Regions from separate parts of the Nonomuraea marmarensis genome, predicted to be linked through region 1. Evidence: riboswitches for the same ligand, from Rfam matches in the RefSeq annotation. Region 1 holds a riboswitch; the other holds the start of a gene.
What was found. Region 1 has a riboswitch for glycine ahead of gcvT (glycine cleavage system aminomethyltransferase GcvT). Riboswitches for the same ligand answer to the same signal wherever they lie in the genome.
Positions count from the first base shown of each region.

Region 2: it holds a riboswitch for glycine, as region 1 does, so the genes downstream of both, gcvP (aminomethyl-transferring glycine dehydrogenase) here and gcvT (glycine cleavage system aminomethyltransferase GcvT) in region 1, are expected to answer to the same signal.

Region 1 covers NZ_JBICRM010000003.1:384,186-388,391, reverse strand. Annotated here, with positions in the region: gene ACFLIM_RS07295 (gamma-glutamyl-gamma-aminobutyrate hydrolase family protein) at 1-547, shown strand, start outside; gene ACFLIM_RS07290 (hypothetical protein) at 642-1,469, opposite strand; glycine riboswitch at 1,564-1,661, shown strand; glycine riboswitch at 1,662-1,758, shown strand; gene gcvT (glycine cleavage system aminomethyltransferase GcvT) at 1,793-2,878, shown strand; gene gcvH (glycine cleavage system protein GcvH) at 2,875-3,264, shown strand; gene ACFLIM_RS07275 (L-serine ammonia-lyase) at 3,319-4,206, shown strand, end outside.
Region 2 covers NZ_JBICRM010000020.1:54,408-58,613, forward strand. Annotated here, with positions in the region: gene ftsR (transcriptional regulator FtsR) at 1-213, shown strand, start outside; gene ACFLIM_RS29315 (bifunctional nuclease family protein) at 346-816, shown strand; gene ACFLIM_RS29320 (MerR family transcriptional regulator) at 964-1,584, shown strand; glycine riboswitch at 1,607-1,704, shown strand; glycine riboswitch at 1,705-1,817, shown strand; gene gcvP (aminomethyl-transferring glycine dehydrogenase) at 1,872-4,206, shown strand, end outside.

The DNA of each region.
Region 1 (4,206 bases):
CGGCGATCCCGCGCAGGTCGTCAGCCGCCTGGACGGCCTCATCCTGGCCGGGGGCGGCGACATCGACCCGGCGAGGTACGGCGAGCCGCCGCACGACCGCACCGGCTATATCCGGAAATTTCGGGATGAGGCAGAGTTTGCCCTATTGACCGAGGCCCTCGACGCGGGCCTGCCGTTCCTCGGCATCTGCCGCGGCCTCCAGGTCCTGAACGTCGCCCTCGGCGGCACCCTCCACCAGCACCTCCCCGACGTGGTCGGGCACGCGGGGCACTCCCCCGAGCCCGGCCGCTTCGGTCCCCTCCCGATCATCGCCAAGCCCGGCACCCGCCTGGCCAAGGCCCTGGGCACGGACCCGGTGACGGTCCCGCACTACCACCACCAGGCCATCGACCGCCTCGCCCCGGGCCTCACGGCCACCGCCACCGCCGACGACGGCACGATCGAGGCGGTGGAGCCGGACTCGGGTGCCTTCACGATGGCGGTGCAGTGGCACCCGGAGGCGGCCGAGGACTGTGCCCTCTTCGAGGCCCTCGTGGCGGCCTGCTGAGGACGAACGGCACGCACGGCTCGGCCAGCGGCGCCGGTCACCGGACCGGCTCGACCAGCGGGCACTCAACCGGCCGACTCGACCAGGCGTACCCTCAGCCGACCGGCTTGAGCATGCCGTCGAGCGCGATGGCCCCCCCGCCGTACTTCTCGTCCAGCCTGCGGCGCAGGTCGTCGGTGGCCAGCCAGACCACCGCGTTCACCCGGTTCGCGATCTCGTCGGGCGACGTCGAGACCATGCCGCCGGCCAGCTCGGCCTCGATCGCCCGCTGGATCCGGTGCAGCTCGGTCTCGGTGCGCTGGGCGCCGGTCAGGCACAGCGCACCGCCCCACACCTCCCGGATCCACGCCTCCCGGCCCGACAGGTCGCCGGTGAACCTCAGGTTGAGCACGTAACGCCGCGCATCGAGTTCCTCCTCCTTGGCCGGGTCGGGCTGCGGCCCGAGCCGGTCGATCCACGTGCCGGCGAACTCCTCGGCCGTCCTGGCCCGCTCCATCGCCTCCTTCATGGTCCGCTCCGTCGTCTTCGCGGGATCGATCGGCCGCCAGCCGCCCTCGGGCTCGGGACACGGGCTCGCGAACCTGTCCTCGGCCTCCGGATCCGCCCGGGCGGGCTCGCCCGGCGGCTCCGTCAGGGTCAGCCGGGCGCCGTCCCAGGTGCCGACCACCCGGTACGACCCCCACTTCACGCCCCTCACCGACTCATGCGCCACCTTGCTCCAGTCCCAACCCACGACGTCGGGGCCGCCACACTGCGGCGGGAGCGACTGGGCGACCATCGAGCACAGCTGGGGGCCATGCCCGCCACCTTCGAGCACCGTCAGGCTGGCCTGGTACCGAGGCGGCGCGGCGGCCTCCTGGGCTCCGCAGGACGCGAGGGTCAGGGCGGCGACCAGACCGAGAGCCGCTGTTCGCCGATTCATACCCCTTGGACGTCACCGTCCCCGAGGCGGTTCACAAGAGATCAGAACGCGACAACACCCCCATCACGGCACTAGGCTTGACGGACATCACCGGCGAAACCGTGCGGGAGAGCACCCTGACAGCCGGTCAGGGTCCCTGAAGGAGCAAGCCCTCCCCGCAAACCTCTCAAGGCAAAGGACCGCGCGGCCGAGGTGACCTCTGGAAAGCAGGCCTGCGGGGCCTCGCCGAAGGTGAAAGTCCGGCAAAACTCGGGCGAAGCTCTCAGGCATCGATGACAGAGGGGGAGGATGCTGGCATCCAATCCTGTCCTGAGGTGCGACAAATGTCCCGACCTACACCGCTACGAGACGTTCACGAGAGCCTCGGCGCCACGCTCACCGACTTCGCGGGGTGGCTCATGCCCCTCCGGTACGGGAGCGAGTCCGCGGAGCACAAGGCCGTTCGCGAGGCGGCCGGGTTGTTCGACCTCTCGCACATGGGTGAGATCTTCCTGACCGGGCCGCAGGCCGGACAGGCGCTCGACTACGCGCTGGTCGGCCACCTGTCGGCACTCACGCCCGGGCGGGCCAGGTACACCATGATCGTGAACGAGCGCGGCGGGGTGCTCGACGACCTCATCGTCTACCGGCTCGGGGACGAGGAGTTCATGGTCGTGGCAAACGCCTCAAACTACGAAAAAGTCGCGGATGAGCTGAAAAATCGTGCTAAAGCGTATGACGTGGTGGTCGAGGATCGGTCGGACCAGTACGCGCTGATCGCCGTACAGGGGCCTCGCTCCCAGGAGATCCTCGCCACGCTCACCGACGCCGACCTCGACGGGCTCAAGTACTACGCGGGCCTGCCGGGGCTGGTCGACGGCCGGCAGGCGCTCATCGCACGTACCGGCTACACCGGGGAGGACGGGTTCGAGCTGTTCGTCGCCAACCAGGACGCGGTGCCGCTGTGGCACGCGCTCATGGCGGCGGGCGAGCCGCACGGACTCAAGCCCGCCGGCCTGTCCAGCCGCGACACGCTCAGGCTGGAGGCGGGCATGCCGCTGTACGGCAACGAGCTCAGCGTCGAGCTGACCCCGTTCGACGCGGGACTGGGCAGGGTGGTGAAATTCGACAAGCCGGGCGACTTCGTCGGCAGGTCGGCGCTCGAGGCGGTCAAAGACGACCCGCCCCGGCGCCGGCTCGTCGGCCTGGTCGCGCGGACCCGCCGGGTGCCGCGCCACGGTTACCCGGTCACCAAAGACGGCGCCGTCGTCGGCGAGGTCACCAGCGGTGCGCCCTCCCAGACTCTGGGCAGGCCCATCGCGATGGCCTACGTGGACACCGGCGCCGATGCAGGCCTGGCTGTGGACATCCGGGGCAGCCATGAACCTATGGACCTGGTAGAGCTGCCCTTTTACAGGAGGAACAAGTGAGCAAGATCCCTGACGACCTGAGCTACACCAAGGAGCACGAGTGGGTGGCCGGACTCGACGACGGCCTGACCGTGACCGTGGGCATCACGGCCTTCGCCGCCGACTCCCTTGGTGACGTCGTCTACGTGCAGCTCCCCGAGGTCGGTTCGACTGTCGAAGCGGGCGACTCCATCGGCGAGGTGGAGTCGACCAAGTCGGTGAGCGACATCTACACGCCGGTCGGCGGCGAGGTCGTCGAGGTGAACCAGGCCGTCGTGGACGACCCTGGCCTGGCCAACAGCGACCCGTACGGCGAGGGCTGGATGTTCAGGGTGCGTACGGAAGGCGCGGCCGAGGACCTGCTCACCGCCGAGGAGTACACGGCGCTCACCTCAGGCGAGTCCTGACCCATCCGCCGGGGCCCCATCCGGGCCCCGGCCTTTCATGAAGGGCGCACATCAATGGCGATCAGCGTCTTCGATCTCTTCAAGATAGGCATCGGCCCGTCGAGCTCCCACACGGGAGGCCCGATGGCGGCCGCGCACAAGTTCGCCCGCGGGCTGCACGAGGACGGCCTCCTGCCGCGCGTGGCCCGCGTCGAGGCGATCCTGTACGGCTCGCTCGGCCTGACCGGCAAGGGCCACGGCAGCGACAAGGCGGTCCTGCTCGGCCTGTCCGGCGAGAAGCCCGAGCTGGTCGACGTGGACTCCGTCGAAGGCCGCGTAGCCGAGATGCGTACCTCAGGCAAGATCAAACTGTACGGTACGCACGAGATCCCCTTCGTCGTGGGCCAGGACCTCGTCTTCGAACGCAAGATCTCCCTCCCCGAGCACCCGAACGGCATGCGCTTCACCGCGTACTCCGCCGACGGCTCGGAGCTCAGGCAGAAGGTCTACTTCTCGGTCGGCGGCGGCTTCGTCGTGGACGAGAACGCCACCGGCGCCGACCGCATCAAGCCGGACGACACCGTCCTCCCCTACCCCTTCACCACCGGGGAGGAGCTGCTCAAGCACTGCTCGAACACGGGCCTGTCGATCTCCGCCCTCATGCTGGAGAACGAGAAGGCGTTCGGCCGCACCGAGGCGGAGATCCGCGCGGGGATCCTGCACCTCTGGCAGGTCATGTCCGAATGCGTGCGCCGCGGCATCTCCAAGGAAGGCGTCCTGCCCGGCGGCCTCAAGGTCAAGCGCCGCGCCAACCAGCTGCACCGCCGCCTGCAGTCGGAGCCGGCGGAGAAGGACCCGCTGCAGGCGATGGACTGGGTGACGTTGTTCGCGCTGGCGGTCAACGAGGAGAACGCCGCGGGCGGCCGCATCGTCACCGCCCCCACCAACGGCGCCGCCGGGATC
Region 2 (4,206 bases), on a different contig from region 1:
TTCGGCCTGCACGCCCGCCATCTGCGCGCGGTCAAGGCGGCGGCCGAACGCGAGTGCGGCCTGGTCGAGCAGACCGTCGCCCCCATACTCAAACGGCGCGCCCCCGGCGCCATCGGCGAGGCCGACGAGGTCGCCAGGGAGATTTCCACCCTCCTGCTCGACCTGCACGCATCCCTTGTGCGTACGGGCGTCCGGTCCGTCCTGGGGCGCTGAGACCGTAGCGAGCTGGGAGGGGAGGGCACATTCCAGGCCCGCTGGGTGTTACGTTGAAATGCAGAAGCCAGTCAGCAGAAGCGACGACCAAATAGCTGTGCCGGGTGACCGGTCAGGAATACGGAGCAGCCCGTGTTGCAGATGGAGGTCGTGGGCGTTCGTGTAGAAATGCCCACAAATCAGCCGATCGTCTTGCTCAAGGAGGCACACGGGGAGCGGTTCCTGCCGATATGGATTGGCATGACCGAGGCGACGGCCATCGCGCTGGCCCAGGCTGAGGAGCCGCCGCCGCGACCGCTCACCCACGACCTCTTCCGAGACGTGCTGAGCGCCCTGGGCGTCGGCCTGCGGGCGGTCAACATCGTCGCCCTGCGCGATGGCATCTTCTTCGCCGACCTGGTCTTCTCCAATGGGGTGGAGGTGAGCGCGCGGCCCTCCGACTCGATCGCGCTCGCCCTGCGCACCGGGGCGCGCATCTTCGCCAGCGAGGAGGTCGTCCAGGAGGCCGGGGTGATCATCCCGGACGACCAGGAGGACGAGGTGGAGAAGTTCAGGGAGTTCCTTGACACGATCACTCCCGAAGACTTCGGCAGGGCGGGGTAGGTATTTCGGTGCATTTACGCTTCACGACGCGCCGAGCCGGATCGTTGACTGGGCATGGTCACGGTCCTACGGTGCAAGTGAAACCCGTGGTCGCCCTTTACGAACCCCCAGATCAGGCCGCGGGATGAGAGAAAGCCGGAGGTCCGCGTGGCGGTCAGCAGCGGCGAGGGAAAGACGGCCGGCCAGGAAGATCCGGTGCGGCGTGAGAGCGCGCGGCAGCGTGCCGGGGAGCAGGGTCTGCTCTTCGACGAGCAGCCGGCGGCGCTGCCGGGCGACATCGGATACCGCGGGCCGACGGCCTGTGCGGCGGCCGGCATCACCTACAGGCAGCTCGACTACTGGGCGCGCACCGGCCTCGTGGAGCCCACGATAAGAGCCGCGCAGGGCTCGGGCTCCCAGCGGCTCTACAGCTTCCGCGACATCCTGGTGCTCAAAGTCGTCAAGCGGCTCCTCGACACCGGGGTGTCGCTGCAGCAGATCCGCACCGCCGTGCAGCATCTGCGTGACCGCGGGGTGGCCGACCTCGCGCAGATCACGCTCATGAGCGACGGCGTCAGCGTCTACGAGTGCACCTCGGCCGACGAGGTGATCGACCTGCTCCAGGGCGGCCAGGGCGTGTTCGGCATCGCGCTCGGCCGGGTCTGGCGCGAGGTCGAGGGCTCACTCGCGGAGCTGCCGGGGGAAAGAGCGGCGGTCGAGGACACCGTCCCGGCCGACCACCCCGCTGACGAGCTAGCCCGGCGGCGACGAGCGCGCCGCATAGTCTAGTAATCTAGGACAGCAAGGCTGACGACCCCGTGCGGGAGAGTCTCCGGACCCCAGGTCCCGGAGCGCCGAAGGAGCAACCCTCCCCGGAATCTCTCAGGCATCCTGTACCGCTCGGGCGAGGCAACTCTGGAAAGCAGGCGCGCCCGCCAGGTGTGCCTCACCGACGGTGCAAGCCCCTGTCCCGGGGTGAAGCTCTCAGGTCGCGATGAGCTCGCGCTGACAGAGGGGGAGATCCGGCACTCGTCCGCGCCCTGGCGCCGGTCTCCATAGCCTCGGGAGGCATCTCCATGACCGATCTGTCCGTTCCGCCGTTCTCCTCCAGGCATATCGGGCCATCGGCGTCCGAGCAGCAGCGCATGCTGGAGGCCGTGGGCTTCGAGTCCGTGGCGGACCTGGTGGCCGTGGCCGTTCCCGAGGCCATCAGGGCCAAGGACCGGCTCAAGCTGCCCGCCGCCGCAGGCGAGGCCGAGGCCATCGCCGAGCTGCGCGCCCTCGCCGGGCGCAACCGGGTGCTCACCTCGATGATCGGGCTGGGCTACCACGACACCGTCACGCCCGCCGTCATCCGCCGCAGCCTGCTGGAGAACCCGGGCTGGTACACCGCCTACACCCCGTACCAGCCGGAGATCTCGCAGGGCCGCCTCGAGGCGCTGCTGAACTTCCAGACGGTCGTCTCCGACCTGACGGGCCTGCCCGTCGCGGGCGCGTCCCTGCTCGACGAGGCGACGGCCGCCGCCGAGGCGATGACGCTGGCCCGGCGCGCGGGCAAGTCCAAGAGCAGTGTGTTCGTGGTCGACGCCGACACCCTGCCGCAGACCAAGGCCGTGCTCGCCACCCGGGCCGAGCCGCTCGGGATCACGCTGGTGGAGGACTCCCTGGGGGGCGGGCTGCCCGAGTGCTTCGGCGTGCTCGTCCAGTACCCGGGCGCTTCCGGGCGGCTGCGCGACTTCCGTGCCGTGGCCGCCGCCGCGCACGAGGCGGGCGCGCTCGTCGTGGCCGCCGCCGACCTGCTGGCCCTGACCCTCGTGGCCGCTCCTGGCGAGCTGGGGGCCGACATCGCGATCGGGTCCTCGCAGCGGTTCGGGGTGCCGTTCGGGTTCGGCGGGCCGCACGCCGCGTACATGTCCGTACGCGAGGGGTTGCAGCGGCAGCTCCCCGGACGCCTGGTGGGCGTGTCGGTGGACGCCGACGGCGACCCCGCCTACCGGCTGGCCTTGCAGACCCGCGAGCAGCACATCCGCCGCGAGAAGGCCACCAGCAACATCTGCACCGCCCAGGTCCTGCTCGCCGTCATCGCCGGCATGTACGCCGTCTACCACGGCCCCGAGGGGCTGCGCGGGATCGCCCACCGGGTGCACCGGCACGCCGTGGCCCTCGCGGGCGGGCTGCGCGAGGCGGGGCTCGAGGTCGTGCACCGCGAGTTCTTCGACACCGTGCTCGTACGCGTGCCCGGCCGGGCCGCCTCCGTGGTCGCCGCCGCCGTCGAGCAGGGCGTCAACCTGTGGCAGGTCGACAATGACCACGTGTCGATCTCGTGCGACGAGAAGACCGGGGCCGCCGAGGTGACCAAGGTGTGGGCCGCGTTCGGCGTCGACGGCACAGGCGACGGCACAGACGTGGGCCTGGACGCCGACGCGCTGCCCGCCGCGCTGCTGCGCGAGTCGGCGTACCTGACGCACCCGGTCTTCCACAGCCACCATTCCGAGACCGCGATGCTGCGTTACCTGCGCAAGCTGCAGGACAAGGACATCGCGCTCGACCGTTCGATGATCCCGCTCGGCTCCTGCACGATGAAGCTCAACGCGACCACCGAGATGGAGCCGATCAGCTGGCCCGAGTTCGCCGCGATCCACCCGTACGCGCCCGCCGACCAGGCCGAGGGCTACCTGGAGCTGATCGGCACGCTGGAGGGCTGGCTGGCCGAGGTGACCGGTTACGACGCCGTCTCGATCCAGCCGAACGCGGGCTCGCAGGGCGAGTTCGCCGGGCTGCTGGCCATCCGCGCCTACCACCGCGCCAACGGCGAGAGCGGGCGCGACGTCTGCCTCATCCCGTCCTCCGCCCACGGCACGAACGCGGCCAGCGCCGTCATGGCCGGCATGCGGGTCGTGGTCGTGGCCTGCGACTCCGACGGCAACGTGGACCTGGCCGACCTCGACGCCAAGATCGACAAGCACCGTGACGCGCTGGCCGCGATCATGGTGACGTACCCGTCGACGCACGGCGTCTACGAGGAGACGATCATCGAGGTGTGCGCCAAGGTGCACGACGCGGGCGGCCAGGTCTACGTGGACGGGGCCAACCTGAACGCGCTGGTCGGGCTGGCCAAGCCGGGCGAGTTCGGGGCCGACGTGTCCCACCTCAACCTGCACAAGACGTTCTGCATCCCGCACGGGGGCGGCGGCCCCGGCGTCGGCCCGGTGGCGGTGCGCGGCCACCTGGCGGCCTATCTGCCCGGGCACCCGCTGCACAACGGCACGCCGGTCGGGCCCGTCTCGGCGGCGCCCTACGGGTCCGCGGGGATCCTGCCGATCTCGTGGGCGTACATCAGGATGATGGGCTCCGACGGGCTCACCGCCGCCACCGAGCAGGCCATCCTGTCGGCGAACTACCTGGCGCGGC